3 regions of the Kitasatospora sp. NPDC048365 genome follow, and region 2 is predicted to be linked to each of the others. Evidence: riboswitches for the same ligand, from Rfam matches in the RefSeq annotation. Region 2 holds a riboswitch; each other region holds the start of a gene.

Region 1 (5,257 bases), on a different contig from region 2:
GCGCCCCGCTGGCGGAGCTCGCCGAGCGGCACGCGCTGATCGTGGAGCCCGGCCGGATGGTGCTGGAGCTGCGCCCGCCGGGCGTGGACAAGGGCGCCGCGCTCACCGGCTACCTGGCCGAGCGCGGACCGGGCCCGGTGGTCTACGCCGGGGACGACCTCGGCGACCTGCCCGCGTACGCGGCGGTCGAGCGGCGGCGGGCCGAGGGCCTGCCGGCGCTGCTGGTGTGCAGCGGGCCGGTCACCGGCGAGCCGCCGGTGCGCGAACTCGCCGACCGGGCGGACGTCGTGGTGCCCGGCCCGGCCGGCGTGGTGGAGCTGCTGAGCGGTCTGGCGGAGCTGATCCGGGCGCGTTGAGGCAGGTCGGGGCGGGTCGGCCGGTCAGAGCGCGGCGAGCTGGTCCAGGAACCACTGCTGCGGCGGCAGCGCGGTCGCCGCGGCGGCCAGCCGCTTGGTCCGGTCGGCCCGCTCCGCCGCGGGCATGGTGAGCGCGGCGTGCAGCGCGTCCGCGGTGGCGATCACGTCGTACGGGTTGACGGTGATCGCGTCCTCGGCCAGCTCGGCGAAGGCGCCGGCCTCCCGGGACAGCACCAGCGCGCAGCCGCCGTCGGAGACCACCGGGATCTCCTTGGCGACCAGGTTCATGCCGTCCCGGATCGGGTTGACCAGCGCCACGTCGGCCAGCCGGTAGGCGGCCAGCGAGCGCGGGAAGTCGTCGTTGACGTGCAGGATCAGCGGCTGCCAGGTCGCCGTGCCGAACTCGTCGTTGATCTCGTGGGCGATCCGCTGCACCGCGGCGGTGTACTCGCGGTACTCCGGCAGGTCGTGCCGGGAGGGGTAGGCGAAGGCGATGTGCACCACCCGGTCCTGCCACTCGGGCCGGGTGCGCAGCAGGTGCCGGTAGGCGAGCAGGCCGCGGACGATGTTCTTGCTCAGCTCGGTGCGGTCGACCCGGACGACGGTGCTGCGCTCGCCGACCGCCTCGCGCAGGGCGGCGAGCCGGGCGTCCACGTCGGCGCGGTGGGCGCGCTCGCGCAGGAAGTCGGCGTCCGCGCCGAGGGCGTGCACGCCGAGCGCGGTGGTGCGGCCGTCGTGGGTGACGGTGAGTGCCTCGCGGTCGACCTCGGCGCCGAGCACGCTCTCGCAGCAGTCGGCGAAGGCCAGCGCCCAGCGCCTGGTCAGGAAGCCGGCCCGGTCGGCGCCGAGGATGCCGGTGAGCACGGCGGCGGCGACGTCGTCGGGCAGCAGCCGGTAGTACTCCGGCGGGGCCCACGGGGTGTGCGAGAAGTGGCCGATCCGCAGGTCCGGTCGGAGCGCGCGGAGCAGGGCCGGGGCGAGCGACAGGTGGTAGTCCTGGACCAGGACGGCGGCGCCGGGGGCCGCCTCGGCGGCCAGCGCCTCGGCGAAGGCGGCGTTGTAGGCGGTGTACGACTCCCATTCCCGGCGGAAGCGGTCGTCGAAGTTCGGCGTGGTCGGGGTGTCGTACAGCAGGTGGTGGACGAACCACAGGGTGGAGTTGGCGACGCCGTTGTAGGCGCGGGCGAAGGTGCCCGGGTCGATGTCCAGCATCCGGACGGCCTGCCCGCCGACGTCGTGGCCGGCCAGGTCGAGCCGCCCGTCGGGTGCCTGCCGGGCGGCCTGCCGGTCGGCCTCGGAGAGCGCGGCGCACACCCAGACCGCGGACGGGTCGTCGATCGCGGACAGCCCGGAGACCAGGCCGCCGCCGCCTCTGCGCAGGGTCAGCGTGCCGTCGTCCTCGCTGATGAAGGACACCGGCCCGCGGTTGGAGGCCACCAGGATCGGGGCTGAGCCGGACTGGTTCGAACGTTCGGACGCGAGATCGGCCATACAGCCAACCTTGCCGGGCACCGGCCGGTACAAACCACTCGACGCGGCGGGCACCCGGCGACCGATCACGGGTTCAGCCCGCTCGGCGGTTGCGGCGGTACTCGGGGAGGGTGGTGATCGGGGGGCGTTCGGTGGCGCCGACCGGGTGGGTGTGCGGGGCGAAGCCGGCCGGGGTGCGGGTGAACTGGGTGAGCTGCGGGCGGACCAGGTCGGTGGAGGCCTTGAGGCGGTGGGTGCGGTCGAGCCGTTCCAGCGCGGTGCGGTAGATGGTGGCGGCCATCCGGCCGAGCGCCTGGCCGTCCTGGTGGCGGTGGTGCCGGACGCCCACGTCGACCTGGGCGAGGGCGTCCAGGCCGACCTCGTCGAGGGCGTCGACCAGCAGGCCGAGCTCGACGCCGTAGCCGGTGGGGAAGGGCAGCCGCTCCAGCAGCGAGCGGCGCGCCGCGTACTCGCCGCCGAGCGGCTGGACGAAGCCGGCCAGCTGCGGCCAGTGCAGGTTGAGCAGCGGCCGGGCGACCAGCTCGGTGACCCGTCCGCCGCCCGCCGGGACGACCGCGCCGTCCGTCTCCAGCGGCCGGTCGTACATGGCCTTGACCAGCTGGATCGCCGGATCGGTGAGCAGCGGCCCGACGATCCCGGGGACCAGGGCGGGGTCGAACTCGCGCAGGTCGGCGTCGACGAAACAGACGATCTCGCCGGAGGTGACCAGCAGGGAGCGCCAGAGCACCTCGCCCTTGCCGGTCTCGGCGGGGATCCGGGGGAGTATCGCGTCCCGGTGGACGACGCGGGCGCCGGCCGCGGCGGCGGTCTCGGCGGTGCGGTCCACCGAACCGGAGTCGACCACCACCAGTTCGTCCACCAGCGGCGCCTTCTCCATCAGCTCGGTGCGGATCGCGGAGACGATCTCGCCGACCGTGGGCTCCTCGTCGAGGGCGGGCAGCACCACGCTGACGGTGCCGGCCGCCCCGGCGGCGCGCTTGGCGGCGAGCAGCTGCTCCAGCGGCCGGTCGGCGGCCGTCCAGGAGCGGCGGCGCAGCCAGTCGGCCACCTCCGGGAGGACCCCCAGGTCATGCTCGGCGGGCAAGATCTCACTCCCTCGTCGGGTCTGTCTCGGGTGTCGGACGGTATGCGGTCGCCGTCCGGGCCTTCGGATACAGTCTTCGTACTGCGATCAGACCTTCGCACGCCGGGGTCGCCCGCAGCGCATGACCACAACTTCACAGAGCTCATCCAGAGGGACTGAGGGAACGGCCCGTTGAAGTCCCGGCAACCCTCCCGCGCGGCTTTCGCAGGCCCCCGCGGGACCAGGTGCCAATTCCGTCCTGTGGCGCGCCCGCGCCATGGGGAAGATGAGGAGAGAGGCCTCCGCCATCATGGCTACCGCTACCCCTGCACCCTCGACGTCCGTCGACCTCGGCCCCGCCGCCGCGCTGTCCTGTCGCGAGTGCGGCACCCGCTTCCCGCTCGGCCCGAGCTTCGCGTGCCTGGAGTGTTTCGGCCCGCTGGAGATCGCCTACGACTACGGCTCGTACGAGGCCGAGGAGCTCCGCAAGCGGATCGAGGCCGGTCCGACCAGCATCTGGCGGTACGCGCCGCTGCTGCCCGTCCCGGCCGACGTCGCCGAGAAGCCGAACCTGAACCCGGGCTGGACCCCGCTGGTCAAGGCCGACAACCTGGGCCGCGAGCTGGGCTTCACCGCGCAGCTGCACATCAAGGACGACTCGGGCAACCCGACCCACTCCTTCAAGGACCGGGTGGTCGCCTGCGCGATCGAGGCCGCCCGCGCCTTCGACTTCACCACCCTCTCCTGCTCCTCGACCGGCAACCTGGCCGGCGCGGTGGGCGCGGCCGCCGCCCGGGCCGGCTTCAAGTCCTGCCTGTTCATCCCGCACGACCTGGAGCAGGGCAAGGTCGTGATGGCCGGTGTCTACGGCGGCGAGCTGGTCGGCATCGACGGCAACTACGACGACGTGAACCGCTTCTGCTCCGAGCTGATCGGCGACCCGGCCGGCGAGGGCTGGGGCTTCGTCAACGTCAACCTCCGCCCGTACTACGGCGAGGGCTCCAAGACCCTGGCGTTCGAGATCTGCGAGCAGCTCGGCTGGCGGCTGCCGGAGCAGATCGTCATCCCGATCGCCTCGGGCTCCCAGCTCACCAAGATCGACAAGGGCCTGCAGGAGCTGATCAAGCTCGGCCTGGTCGAGGACCGGCCGTACAAGATCTTCGGCGCCCAGGCCGAGGGCTGCTCCCCGGTCTCCGCCGCGTACAAGGCCGGCCACGACGTGATCCGCCCGGTCAAGCCGAACACCATCGCCAAGTCGCTGGCGATCGGCAACCCGGCCGACGGCCCGTACGTGCTGGACATCGCCCGCCGCACCGGCGGCGCCGTCGAGGACGTCACCGACGCCCAGGTGGTCGAGGCGATCAAGCTGCTGGCCCGCACCGAGGGCATCTTCGCCGAGACCGCGGGCGGCGTGACCGTCGGCGTGCTCAAGAAGCTGGTCGAGACGGGTCAGCTGGACCCGTCGAAGGAGACCGTCGCGATCAACACCGGCGACGGCCTGAAGACCCTGGACGCCGTCTCCGACGCCGGGATGACCGCCGTCATCAAGCCGTCGCTGGAGTCCTTCCGCGCCGCCGGCCTCGCCACCGCCTGACCTGCCCCCTCGCCGCCCCCCGCTCGACCCAAGGAGTGCCCGCATGAGCGCCACCGTCCGCATCCCGACCATCCTGCGCACCTACACCGGCGGCGCCGCCGAGGTCACCGCCGAGGGCGACACCCTGGCCGCCGTGATCGCGGACCTGGAGGCCAACCACACCGGCATCTCCGCCCGCATCCTGGACGACGCCGGCGCGCTGCGCCGCTTCGTCAACGTCTACGTCAACGACGACGACGTGCGCTTCGCCGAGGGCCTGGCGACCGAGATCAAGGACGGCGCGTCCGTCTCGATCATCCCCGCGGTGGCCGGCGGCTGCTGAGCCACCGTCACTCGCCCATTAGCGCCTGAGAGCCGCCGTCGGGGCCGGAACCTGGATTTCCGGTCCGGACGGCGGCTCTCGGCATTGCCCGCGGGAATTCCCGCACGTCGGGAGGTATAGAGTGCGAACGCCCGCACTCTGCGCGGCCCGTCGCGGGTCGGGTACGCAGGGCCTGTCCGGCCGCTGAGACGGACCTGGGACAGTGCGGCCCCGATCCTGTCAGGTCGTCGTCAGGATTCTCCGAGGGATATGCGGTGATCGGTCCGTTATGTCCCCTGTGAATTGCCGTGGATGCGGCTTTCATCCCGTCATATCCCTTGTCGGGGACGGTGATTTCCCGGAAGTTGACCCTGTTGCAGAGGGCACTTATCCGGATACATTCAGCCGCGACAAGGCTTGCCTCCGGGGGGGTTCCCCAGGCCGGCCTTCAG
Region 2 (5,257 bases):
CGCCTCGGCCCGGACCACCGCCTCGCCGACCGCGACCGTCCCCGCGAGCAGCCCGGCCAGCAGCCGCATCCCGCCGGGTGCCTCGGCCTCACCGGCCGCGCGTGCCGGCAGCAGGGAGGGGTACCAGTACCCCAGCCAGGTCCGCAGTCCCGCGCTCGCGCCGGTGTTCCCCGCGCCCGCCTCGAACCGCTCCAGCGCGGCCACGCCGTCCTCCGCGCGACCCTGCCAGAACAGGTGCCGGATCTCCTTCAGCTCGTGGCGCAGCGCCCCCGCGCCGTCCCCGACCGTCCCGGGCAGCGACGGCACGCACCGGAACGCCACCGCATCCCCGTACGCCGCCCCCGCCCCGGGCACCACGGACGCGTACGCCGCCGACCCGGCCACCGGGGCGTCGGCCCCACGGCCCACCGACGGCCCGGCCGCGAACGCCGCAACGCCGCCGGAACCCACGCCGGCCGCGGACGTCCGAGCGCCGCCGGGCACCGCGACCGCCCCCTGCTCGGCGCTCGCCCCCACCCGGACGTCACCACCACCGTCGCCGGCGCCCGGACCGTCCACCGCCACCGCCACCGCCGGCCCAGCCACCTGCACCGCCGCGACGGCGGCCGCCGGCTCGCCCTCGGCCGCCGTGTCCGCGGACCACGGTGGCCGCCGGTAGCCCTCGGCCGCGCGGGCGTGGCCGGCCACGGTCCGGGGTTCGGCCCCGGCGGCGCTCAGCAGGCGGGCGGCCCGCTCGTGCAGGCTCGCCAGTTCCTCGGGCCGCATCGCGGCGAGCAGGTCCCCGGCCGCGCTGGCGTGCCGGAATCCGCCGTCCCGGAACAGTCCGGCCGCGTGCAGCAGGTACAGCGCCCGCGGCAGCGCCTCGGCGGGCAGCAGCAGCAGTTCGGCGAGCAGCGCGGGGCTCGCCGCGGCTCCCAGCACCGCGACGCCGCGGGCGTACCGCAGGGCCAGCGGGTCGATCCGGTGCAGGCAGTGCATCAGTCCGCGCCGGTAGCCCTCGCCGGCCACCAGGTCGGCCACCAGGTCGGCCGGTGTCCCGGCGCGTTCCTGATCGTCCATCAGCGCGTGGACCAGCAGCGGGTTCCCGCCGGTCAGTTCGTGCGCCGCGCGGCCCGTCCGGACGGCGGTCGCGGCCCCGAACCGCTCCCGGACGAGCTGGTCCACCAGCTCACGCGACAGCACGTCCAGCCTGACCTGCCGGTGGTGCGGCTGGCGGGCCAGCTCGACCTCGAAGAACGGGTTCGGCGGGGTCATCGTCTCGCGCGAGCTGAGGACGGTCAGCACCCCGCTGTTCCTCGTCCGGCGGACCAGGTACAGCAGGAACTCCAGCGACTGCGGGTCGGCGTCCTGCCGGTCGTCGACCGCGATCAGCACCGGACCGCGTGCGGCCAGCCCCCGCACCAGGCCGAACAGCCCTTCCAGCGTGGGCTGTCCGAGCCGGCCCTCCAGCCCCTCCGCGGATCCCGGCCCGGCCGTCCGGGCCCGCCGCGCGGCCTCCACCGCGCCCTGCGCGAGCAGGGTCTCCGCGGCGGCCTCCTCGGTCGGATCCAGCGGCGCGCTCTGCAGCAACTGCCGGGCCAGGCCCAGCGGGAAGTCCCGCTCCAGCGGGGATCCGGTGCCCATCAGGACGGTGGCGCCGCGCTCGGCCGCCACATCGCTGAAGCTGTACAGCAGTTCACTGCGGCCGCTGCCCACCGACCCGTGCAGGGCGACGACCGTGCCGACGCCGGCCTCGCACCGGTCCAGGGCCTGCGCCAGGTGCCGGTACTCGGCCTCCCGGCCGGCCGGCAGCGTTCTCGGAAGGGCGTGCGACGCACGCACGGGGGCGATGGACATCCGTACTCCTGAAGCAGGCCGCGAGGGAGCGCGGCCGCACGGCGCCCCCTACGCGGAAATCGCGAAGTTCATGGTCGGGTCCTCCTGTCGGCCCACCGGACGGCACGTCACGCGCCCCGGTCCTCGGCCGACCGTCCTCAACGACACAGCGAACTGGCACGCCTCAGCAGGTCGATGTCGAGCCTCGCCACCAACCGGAGCCCGACCGTGCGACGTCCGACCGCCCCCTGGGCCACGACCTTCTCCATCCCCGCCCCCGAGGGGCACACGACTGCGCTTGCGGCATGACGCCATGCCACCTGGCTTATCCCCGGGGCACCCCACCGCAGTGTGGGGGTTGCCGGTCAGTCGGCCGGGGCCGTGGGACTGACACTCTTCGCCGCGTTCGAGTCTAGGAAGCCGCTGGTCGGCCCGTCAATCCGATCCCGAGTCGCGGAACACCGCTCACTCGTCGAACCACACGACCAGGCGCACGTTGTCGTCACCGTGCTGCGCCGCGAGCGCCTCCATGGCCGTCCACACGGCCTGCCACTCCCCGGTCGCGGTGACGGCGTCCTTGCGGCGGAGGGTCACCGATCGGTAGAGCGTGTCCCCGACGAGCCACTCGCTCCCTTCGGGCCACTGCCGCTCCTCGCCCCTCGCCAGACCGACGGCCTCGGCGAACGCGGGACTCCAGGACGACTTGCCCGTCAGCCGGAGCCCGTGCGCGGTCCGGCGGTACTCGTGGAGCCGGCTGTCGGGCCGCTCCGCGGGCTCGTCCCAGTCGACCGCCTTCACCTCGGCCCAGCCGATCCAGGTGGTGCCGTGGAAGCCGTCCTCGCCGTACCACTCCGTCAGCTGCGCGAACCGCGCGGCCACGCCGGCCGAGGCGTCGACGGGCAGACCCCGGCCCGCGGCCAGGGGGCGGAAGTTCGCGTAGTTGCGAACCCCGAAGAGGCACCCGAACACGTCGTAGTCACGGTCCGGGAAAAGGGATTTCAGATCGTGTGCGGTGTTCCAGATCGACTCCTGATCGTCCTGCGGCGCCCGGTACTCCAGGTAGCCGCTGATATCCGTACCCATGCCGGACATCATGCCGAGCCGGTCAACTGCTTTCGCCCGCGCCGACCCGAACCGCCCCGCGGCGGGGACGGGCGACGAGCTCGCCGCCGCAGTTGGGGCAGATGTCCTGCATGGCCTCGCTGCAGGGCACGCAGAAGGTGCACTCGTACGTGCAGATCCGGGCCGGCGAGGTCTCGGTCAGCTCGGCGACCTCGCAGCGTTCGCAGCGGTCGCGCATCTCCAGGGCCATGACGGTCTCCGTTCCGGGTTCGAACATCCACCTCCATGATCGCCACCGCGGATCGCCGCCCGGAAGCACCACCCGTGACACCTTTCCGCAAGATCCCGCCACTCCGACCGGCGCGTTCACCGCCGGAGGAGCTCGCAGAAGCGGTCCAGCGCCCGGTCGGTGCGGTCACGGTCGCCGGTGTTCGCGAGGTCGAACAGCAGGCCCCGGACGACGGCCATGACCAGAGTCGGCGTGGCGGTGTCGTCGGGGCCCGTGGTGACGCCGCGCAGTGCGGCACCGAGGGTGCCGAACCAGCCGGTGATCGCCTCGGCCCGGTCCGGGTAGTTCTCGGGGTGGACGAGGCCGTCGGCGTGCACCTCGAAGAACAGCCGGACGAACGGGGCGCGCTCCGGTGCGCTGATCCAGGCCCAGATGCCGCGCAGGTGCTCCTCCGGGGTGGCCGCCTCCACCGGCAGGCAGTCGGCCATCCGGTTCGCGCCGCGGCGGCGGGCCTCGGCGAGGACGGCGGCGACCAGCTCCTGTTTGCTGCCGAAGTCGTAGAGCAGCATCCGCGGGCTGGTGTCGAGCGCGGCAGCGAGCGGCCGCAGGCTCAGCCCGGCGAGGCCGTGCGCGAGGACGTAGTCGGTGGCACGCGCCAGCGTCGCCTCGCGCCGCGCGGGATCAGGGGGTCGCCCCACGGTCGGTCGTCCCTCCTGTCGGGCGCATCTGACACTGCATCAGTATATGGTACGACTGTTTCACTAACGGGGAGGGAGACAGTCATGCACGCACCCGAGAGGGCACCTGACCGGGCACTCGTCCTGGGCGCCGGAGGTCTCGTCGGCACGGCCTGGACCGCCGGGCTGGCCCGCGGACTGCGCGACCGGGGAGTGGATCTCGCCGAGGCCGACCTGTTCGTCGGCACCTCGGCCGGCGCGATCGTCGCCGCGCTGCTGGCCACCGGCCAGGACCCCGCCCGGCTCGCCACCCCGGCACGCCCCGCCGGGTCCGCCGCCACCCCTCCCCGGGTGGACGGGCGCCGGCTGGGCGAGGTCTTCGCCGAACTCGGCAACGCCGCCGCCGACCCGGACGGCGCCCGACGCCGGGTCGGCCGGATCGCCCTCGCCGCCGACACCGGCCCCGAGCAGGCCCACGTCACCCGGATGCACGCCATGGTCGGCGCCGACACCTGGCCGGACCGGCCGCTGCTCGTCCCGGCGACGGACGCCGAGACCGGCGAGCAGGTGGTCCTCGACCGTACGAGCGGCGCTCCGCTCGCCTCTGCCGTGGCAGCCGGCACGGCCTTCCCCGGCCTCTACCCGCCGATCACCGTCGACGGCCGCCGCTACCTGGACGGCGCCCTGCACTCCACCACCAACGCCCGCCTCGCGGCCGGAGCCCGCACGCTCGTCGTCGTCGACCCGCAGGCGCACCTGTTCCCCCGCACGCTGCTCGACCGCGAACTCGCCGTCGCCGCAGCGCACACCGCGGTGACCGTCGAGCCCGATCCGGCCTCCCTGCGCGCCTTCGGCCCCGACCTCAACGACCGGACGGCCTGGGAACCCGCCTACCACGCGGGCCTCCACCAGGCCGCCGATGCCGCCGAGCAGCTCCGTGCCGCCTGGTGCGAGCCCTGACCGTGTCCGCTCCCGCCGTTAGCCTGGCGGGATGGAGAGCAGCGAGACGATCGCCGGGGTCGAGGTCCTGCCGTTCGCGGACGAGCAGGCGTTCACGGAGTGGCTGAGCGGCCATCACACCCGCACCGAGGGCGTGTGGTTGAAGCTGGCGAAGAAGGGCAGCGGGATCCCGTCGCTGACCAGTGACCAGGCGGTCGACGTGGGCCTGTGCTTCGGCTGGATCTCGGGTCAGCGGCGCGGGCTGGACGAGCGGTACTACCTGCAGAAGTACGTGCCGCGGCGGCCGGGCAGTCTGTGGTCGCAGGTCAACGTCGAGAAGGTGGCGGTGCTCACCGCGGAGGGCCGGATGCGCGAGCCGGGCCTCGCCGAGGTCCGCCGCGCGCAGGCGGACGGGCGTTGGGAGCGCGCGTACGAGTCGCAGCGCACCGCGACCGTGCCCGAGGACCTCGCCGCCGCGCTGGCGGCCGATCCGGACGCGGACCGCGCGTTCCGGGCGCTCGACCGCACCGGCCGC
Region 3 (5,257 bases), on a different contig from region 2:
AGGTCGGCCGGCCGGATCTGCGAGACCGGCAGCGCCAGCTCCCGCTGCAGGCCCTGCGCCGACTGCAGCACCGTGTCCAGCAGCAGCCGCAGCCGCATGTCCTCCACCGAGCGGCCCTCGCGGGCCGAGCGGCGGCCGGCCTCCACCGCCGCCTCCAGCTCGGTGACCCGGTGCCGCAGCCGGCGCGCCTCGGACTCCGCGGCGCTCCGCTCGGTCGCCACCGCGGTCCGCGCCGCGTCCAGCTCGGCCTGCAGCTTGCGGGCCTCCGCCTGCGCCCGCCGGGTGTCGCTCTCCAGCGTCCGCACCCGCTTGCGCAGCGACTCCACCTCGCGGCGCACCCCCTCGGCGTCCGCCCGGTGGCGCTCCTGCTCGGCCCGGGCCGCGCCGCGCGCCTCGGCCAGCTCCGCCTGGAGCTTCTCCACCAGGCGGCCGGCCTCGGCGGCCGCGCCCTCGGCGTCGACCCGCTCGGCCTCCTCGCCGGCCTCCGCGACCACCCGGGTCCAGCCGGGCGTGCGCAGCAGGTAGGCGGCGGCCGCCACGTCCATCGGGTCGGCGGCCGAGGGCACCGACCCGGCCTCCAGCGACTTCACCAGATCGGGCTGGCCGAGCCGCAGCCGTTCGGCTATCCGCAGCCGGAAGGCCGGCTCGGCCTCCAGTGCCGCGGCCAGCGCGGTCGCCGCGTACTTGGCCCGGCGGGCCGGCGTGAACTTGGCGTACTGGCGCAGCGAGGCGGGCAGCTCGGCCGGCGGGATGGCGCCGAGCGCGTCCGCGGCGATCCCGACCACCCGGCGCCGCACCCCCTCGGGCAGCGGCCGGTCCAGCACCTCGGCCGGCTCCTCGGCAGGCCCGGAACCCTCCGCCGGCCCGCTCGCTGCCTCCACCACGTCGTCGGCTCCGATCCTGATCACTGGGCGGTGCCGGTCGGCCGGTTGCCGACGCCCTGGAACTCACCGCTCCCTGCAATTGTCCCGTCTACCCTGCCCCACCGACAGCACCCCCGCTACGAGTCCGCCCCGCGGCCCACCCCGGACGGGGCAGAACGCGGGGCGGGGGTCGCCGGACGGGCCTGCGTCAGGCCTGCTGCTCGCCCTCGGCGGCAGCCTCCTCGGCACCCGGACGGGCCACCAGCTCGACCTGGTCCACCGCGTTGCACCAACGGCAGCGCACCGACTCGATGGTCTCGGCCAGCACCTCGGTCTCCTCGACCTTGGAGTCGCCGGACAGGTCGAAGTGCACGAAGTCGATCACCCGGGAGGAGCGGGTCACGTCGAAACGGGTCAGGTTGCCGCACAGCGTGCAGCGCCAGCGGGTCTCGTCAGTCGGCGCGGCGATGGTCACCAGGGGTCCTCTCGGCGGGTTCCGGCTCGGATCTCCAAGCCTATTGCCTGCACCGACGCGCCCGGGAACCGGTCCACGGCGCGGACACTTCACCCGTCCGCAGCACCCCGCGGTGTCGCCGGGGCGGCCCCGAGGAATGCTCCCCGGCATGGTGCTCCCCGTCCTCGACCGGGCCGCTCCGCCCGCCCCCGGGCCGGGCCCGGCCCCCGTGGTCACGTACGCGCTGATCGCCGTCTCGGCGCTGGTGCTGCTGCTCGGTCCGAGCGGCGTCAATCCGCTGTACGGCACCGGGGCCGCCCGGCTCTGCGCCGAGCAGCGCTACGAGCACCGCTGGGGGGCCGTCCCCGCCGAACTGATCGACCGTCGGCCGCTCTCCGCCGAGCGCCTCCAGCAGATCGCCCCGGTCACCCCGGACTGCGTGCTCTCCCCCACCCCGGGGAAGGTGCCCGCGCTCTCGGTGCTGACCTCGCTGTTCGTGCACGCGGGCTGGCTGCACCTGCTGGGCAACCTGCTCTTCCTCTTCGTCTTCGGCCCCGGGGTGGAGCGCAGGCTCGGCCGGGCCCGTTTCCTGCTCTGCTACCTGGCGATCGGCTACCTCGCCACGTACGGCTTCGCGCTGGCCGAGGCCCGTACCCCGGACGCGGTCCGGGCGCTGGTCGGCGCCTCCGGCGCGATCGCCGGGGTGCTCGGCGCGTACCTGCGGCTGTACCCGAGGGCGCGGGTGACCACGCTGGTGCCGGTGCTGCTCTTCCTGCCGCTGCGTTTCCCCGCCTGGCTGGTGCTCGGCCTGTGGTTCGCCCTGCAGTGGTGGTCGGTGCGCGACGGCGGCTCGGGCGTCGCGTACCTGGTGCACGTCATCGGCTTCACCGCCGGCTGGCTGTTCACCTGGGCCGCCTGCCCGCGGACCGCGGGCCCGCCGGCCGCCCGCCCGCCGACCGGGAGACGCGGCGACAGGGCGGCCGATACGCTGGCCGCACCCCCGTTTACAGGAGCGCCAGAGTGATCACTGCGATCGTCCTCATCAAGACCAGCGTCGACCGGATCCCCGAGATCGCGGAGGCCGTCGCCGCGATCGACGGGGTCAGCGAGGTCTACTCGGTGACCGGCTCCTGCAACCTGGTGGCGATGGTCCGGGTGCGCCGTCACGAGGACCTCGCCGAGGTGATCCCCGGTCAGGTGAACAAGGTGCCCGGCGTCACGCACACCGAGACCCAGATCGCCTTCCGCACCTACTCGCAGCACGACCTCGAGGCGGCCTTCGCGCTCGGCCTGGACGAGTAGCCCCCGCTCACCTGCCCGAGGTGTCGGCCACGCAGCGGCCGTCCTCGTTGCGGTAGGTCCACTTGGCGCCGTCCGCGACCAGCTCGCGGACGGCTGCCAGGAAGCGGTCCACGTGCTCCTCCGGGGTGCCCGCGCCGAAGCTCACCCGGATCGCGTTCAGGCTCCGCTCGCCCGGCAGCGACGGCTCCGGCGCCCCGCACTCGCTCGGCGCGGCCTCCTCGCCGCCCAGCAGGGTGCGCACCAGCGGGTGCGCGCAGAACAGCCCGTCCCGGACGCCGATCCCGTACTCGGCGGAGAGCGCCGCCGAGAAGTGCGAGCTGTTCCAGCCCTTCACCACGAACGACAGCACGCCGACCCGGGCGGCGTCCTCCCCGAACAGGCTGAGCACCCGCACCTCGGGCACCTCCGCCAGACCCTTCTTCAGCTTCTCGACCAGCTGCTGCTCGCGGGCCTCCAGCTCGTCGAAGCCCGCCTCGCCCAGCGCCCGGCAGGCGGAGGCGATCGCGTAGGCGCCGATCACGTTCGGCGAGCCGGCCTCGTGCCGGGCCGGGCCCTGCTGCCACTCCACCGCGACCGAGCCGTCCACCTCGCGCGCCACCGTCCGGCTCGCCCCGCCGCCGGCCAGGTACGGCTCGGCCGCGTCCAGCCAGTCCGCCCGGCCCGCCAGCACCCCGGCGCCGAACGGGGCGTAGAGCTTGTGGCCGGAGAAGGCGATCCAGTCCACGTCCAGCTCCCGCACCGACACCCGGTGGTGCGGGGCGAGCTGGGCCGCGTCCAGCACCACCCGGGCGCCGTGCCGGTGGGCGACCCGGGTCAGCTCGGCGACCGGCCACAGCTCGCCGGTGACGTTGGAGGCGCCGGTGACGCAGAACAGCTTGGGGCCCTCGGGGGCCCCGGCCAGCGCGGCGTCCAGGGCGGCGACCGCCTCGGCGTGCGAGCGCGGGGCGCGCAGGTACGACACCGTCAGGCCCTCGCGGCGCCACGGCAGCAGGGAGGCGTGGTGCTCGGTCTCGAAGGCGAACACCCGGGTGCCGGCCGGCAGCACCCCGGCGAGCAGGTTCAGCGAGTCGGTGGTCGCCCGGGTGAAGACCACCTGGTCGCCCGCGCGCAGGTCGAGGAAGTCGGCGACGGTGCGGCGGCTCTGCTCGAACAGGTCGGTGGACAGCTGCGAGAGGTAGCCGGCGCCGCGGTGCACGCTGCCGTAGTACGGGGCGTAGGCGGCGATGTCGTCCCAGACCCGCTGCAGGGCGGGCGCGCTGGCGGCGTAGTCGAGCGCGGCGTAGCCGACCTTCTCGCCGGAGGCCAGCGGCACCTGGACGTCGTGGCCGAGCACGGCAAGGGGGGCACAGATCTCGGTGGAAACGGCCATGGGATGCACTCCTCCTGGGGTAAGGACCCCGGGGTGCATCGACCGGTGGTCCGCGCTTGCCGCGCGGACGGATCGCCGCGAAGCCCGGTCTTCACCCAGGGCACCCCGCCACGGACGGAGGGTTGCCGGACAGCAAGCTGGGGCTTGTCGCTGCCACTCATGACCTAGTGCCAGACCCTAGCATGATCTTCGGGGGCTCGGCAGCCCCCGAAGACCACGCGTCGTTCGAGGGCTACTTGGTGGTCGCCTCGGCCCAGCGCTTGAGGGTGGCCTCGGCCGCGCCGGAGTCGATCGCGGCCACCGTGCGCTCCATCGCCGCGGCGATCTGCTCGGCCAGCGGAGCGTCCGTCAGGTCGAGCGCGACCAGCGCCGCGGCGCTGTTGAGCACGACCGCGTCGCGCACCGGACCGCGCTCGCCGGCGAACACCCGGCGGGCGACGGCCGCGTTGTACTCGGGGTCGGCCCCGCGCAGCGCCTCGATGCCCACCAGCTCGATCCCGACCTCGCGCGGGTCGAACTGCGTCTCGGTGACCGTGCCGCCCCGCACCACCCAGACGTGCGAGGTGGTGGAGATCGTCAGCTCGTCGAGCCCGTCGTCACCCCGGAACACCAGTGCGCTCGCGCCGCGGGCGGCGAGCACGCCGGCGATCAGCCCGGCCAGCCGGGTGTCGAAACAGCCGATCGCGTGTGCGGTGACCCGGGCCGGGTTGGTCAGCGGGCCGAGGATGTTGAACGCGGTCGGCACCCCGAGGTCCCGTCGGGCCGGGGCGGCGTGCCGCATCGCCGGGTGGAAGCGGGCCGCGAAGCAGAAGGTCAGCCCGACCTCCTCGGCGATCTCGGCGACCCGGCGGGTGCTGACGTCGGGGCTGATCCCCAGCTTCTCCAGCACGTCGGTCGCGCCGCTGGCGGACGAGGCGGCCCGGTTGCCGTGCTTGACCACCTTGGCGCCGGCCGCGGCCGCGACCACCGCCGACATGGTGGAGATGTTGACGGTCTTCGCCCGGTCGCCGCCGGTGCCGACGATGTCGACCGCGGGGCCGGGGATGTGCAGCGGCTCCGCGTGCGCGTACATCGACTCGACCAGACCGGAGATCTCCTCGACGGTCTCGCCCTTGGCCCGCAGCGCGACCATGAAGCCGGCCACCTGGGCGGGGCTGGCCTCGCCGCTCATGATGCGGTCCATCGCCCAGGCGGTGTCCGCCCGGTCGAGGTCCTCGCCGCGGAGCAGGACCGACAGGACGTCCGGCCAGGTGCGGACCACCTGCGCGG

The links. A riboswitch is a leader RNA that binds a small molecule or an ion and turns the genes downstream of it on or off. The one in region 2 is predicted to bind S-adenosylmethionine.
Region 1: linked by a shared signal. The riboswitch ahead of thrC (threonine synthase) and the one ahead of ACGFX4_RS10380 (AAA family ATPase) in region 2 are both predicted to bind S-adenosylmethionine.
Region 3: linked by a shared signal. The riboswitch ahead of ACGFX4_RS16790 (aminotransferase class V-fold PLP-dependent enzyme) and the one ahead of ACGFX4_RS10380 (AAA family ATPase) in region 2 are both predicted to bind S-adenosylmethionine.

What each region holds. Positions count from the first base shown of each region.
Region 1 covers NZ_JBICYJ010000012.1:66,399-71,655, forward strand. Annotated here, with positions in the region: gene otsB (trehalose-phosphatase) at 1-356, shown strand, start outside; gene ACGFX4_RS14800 (trehalose-6-phosphate synthase) at 381-1,847, opposite strand; gene ACGFX4_RS14805 (glucosyl-3-phosphoglycerate synthase) at 1,921-2,931, opposite strand; SAM riboswitch class I at 3,071-3,203, shown strand; gene thrC (threonine synthase) at 3,221-4,504, shown strand; gene ACGFX4_RS14815 (MoaD/ThiS family protein) at 4,548-4,826, shown strand.
Region 2 covers NZ_JBICYJ010000008.1:17,041-22,297, forward strand. Annotated here, with positions in the region: gene ACGFX4_RS10380 (AAA family ATPase) at 1-1,836, opposite strand, end outside; SAM riboswitch class IV at 2,105-2,217, opposite strand; gene ACGFX4_RS10385 (hypothetical protein) at 2,281-2,898, opposite strand; gene ACGFX4_RS10390 (DUF1272 domain-containing protein) at 2,921-3,127, opposite strand; gene ACGFX4_RS10395 (TetR/AcrR family transcriptional regulator) at 3,244-3,804, opposite strand; gene ACGFX4_RS10400 (patatin-like phospholipase family protein) at 3,889-4,743, shown strand; gene ACGFX4_RS10405 (YdeI family protein) at 4,775-5,257, shown strand, end outside.
Region 3 covers NZ_JBICYJ010000014.1:78,967-84,223, forward strand. Annotated here, with positions in the region: gene ACGFX4_RS16770 (NYN domain-containing protein) at 1-881, opposite strand, end outside; gene ACGFX4_RS16775 (hypothetical protein) at 1,072-1,338, opposite strand; gene ACGFX4_RS16780 (rhomboid family intramembrane serine protease) at 1,487-2,341, shown strand; gene ACGFX4_RS16785 (Lrp/AsnC family transcriptional regulator) at 2,338-2,619, shown strand; gene ACGFX4_RS16790 (aminotransferase class V-fold PLP-dependent enzyme) at 2,627-3,988, opposite strand; SAM riboswitch class IV at 4,036-4,153, opposite strand; gene trpD (anthranilate phosphoribosyltransferase) at 4,221-5,257, opposite strand, start outside.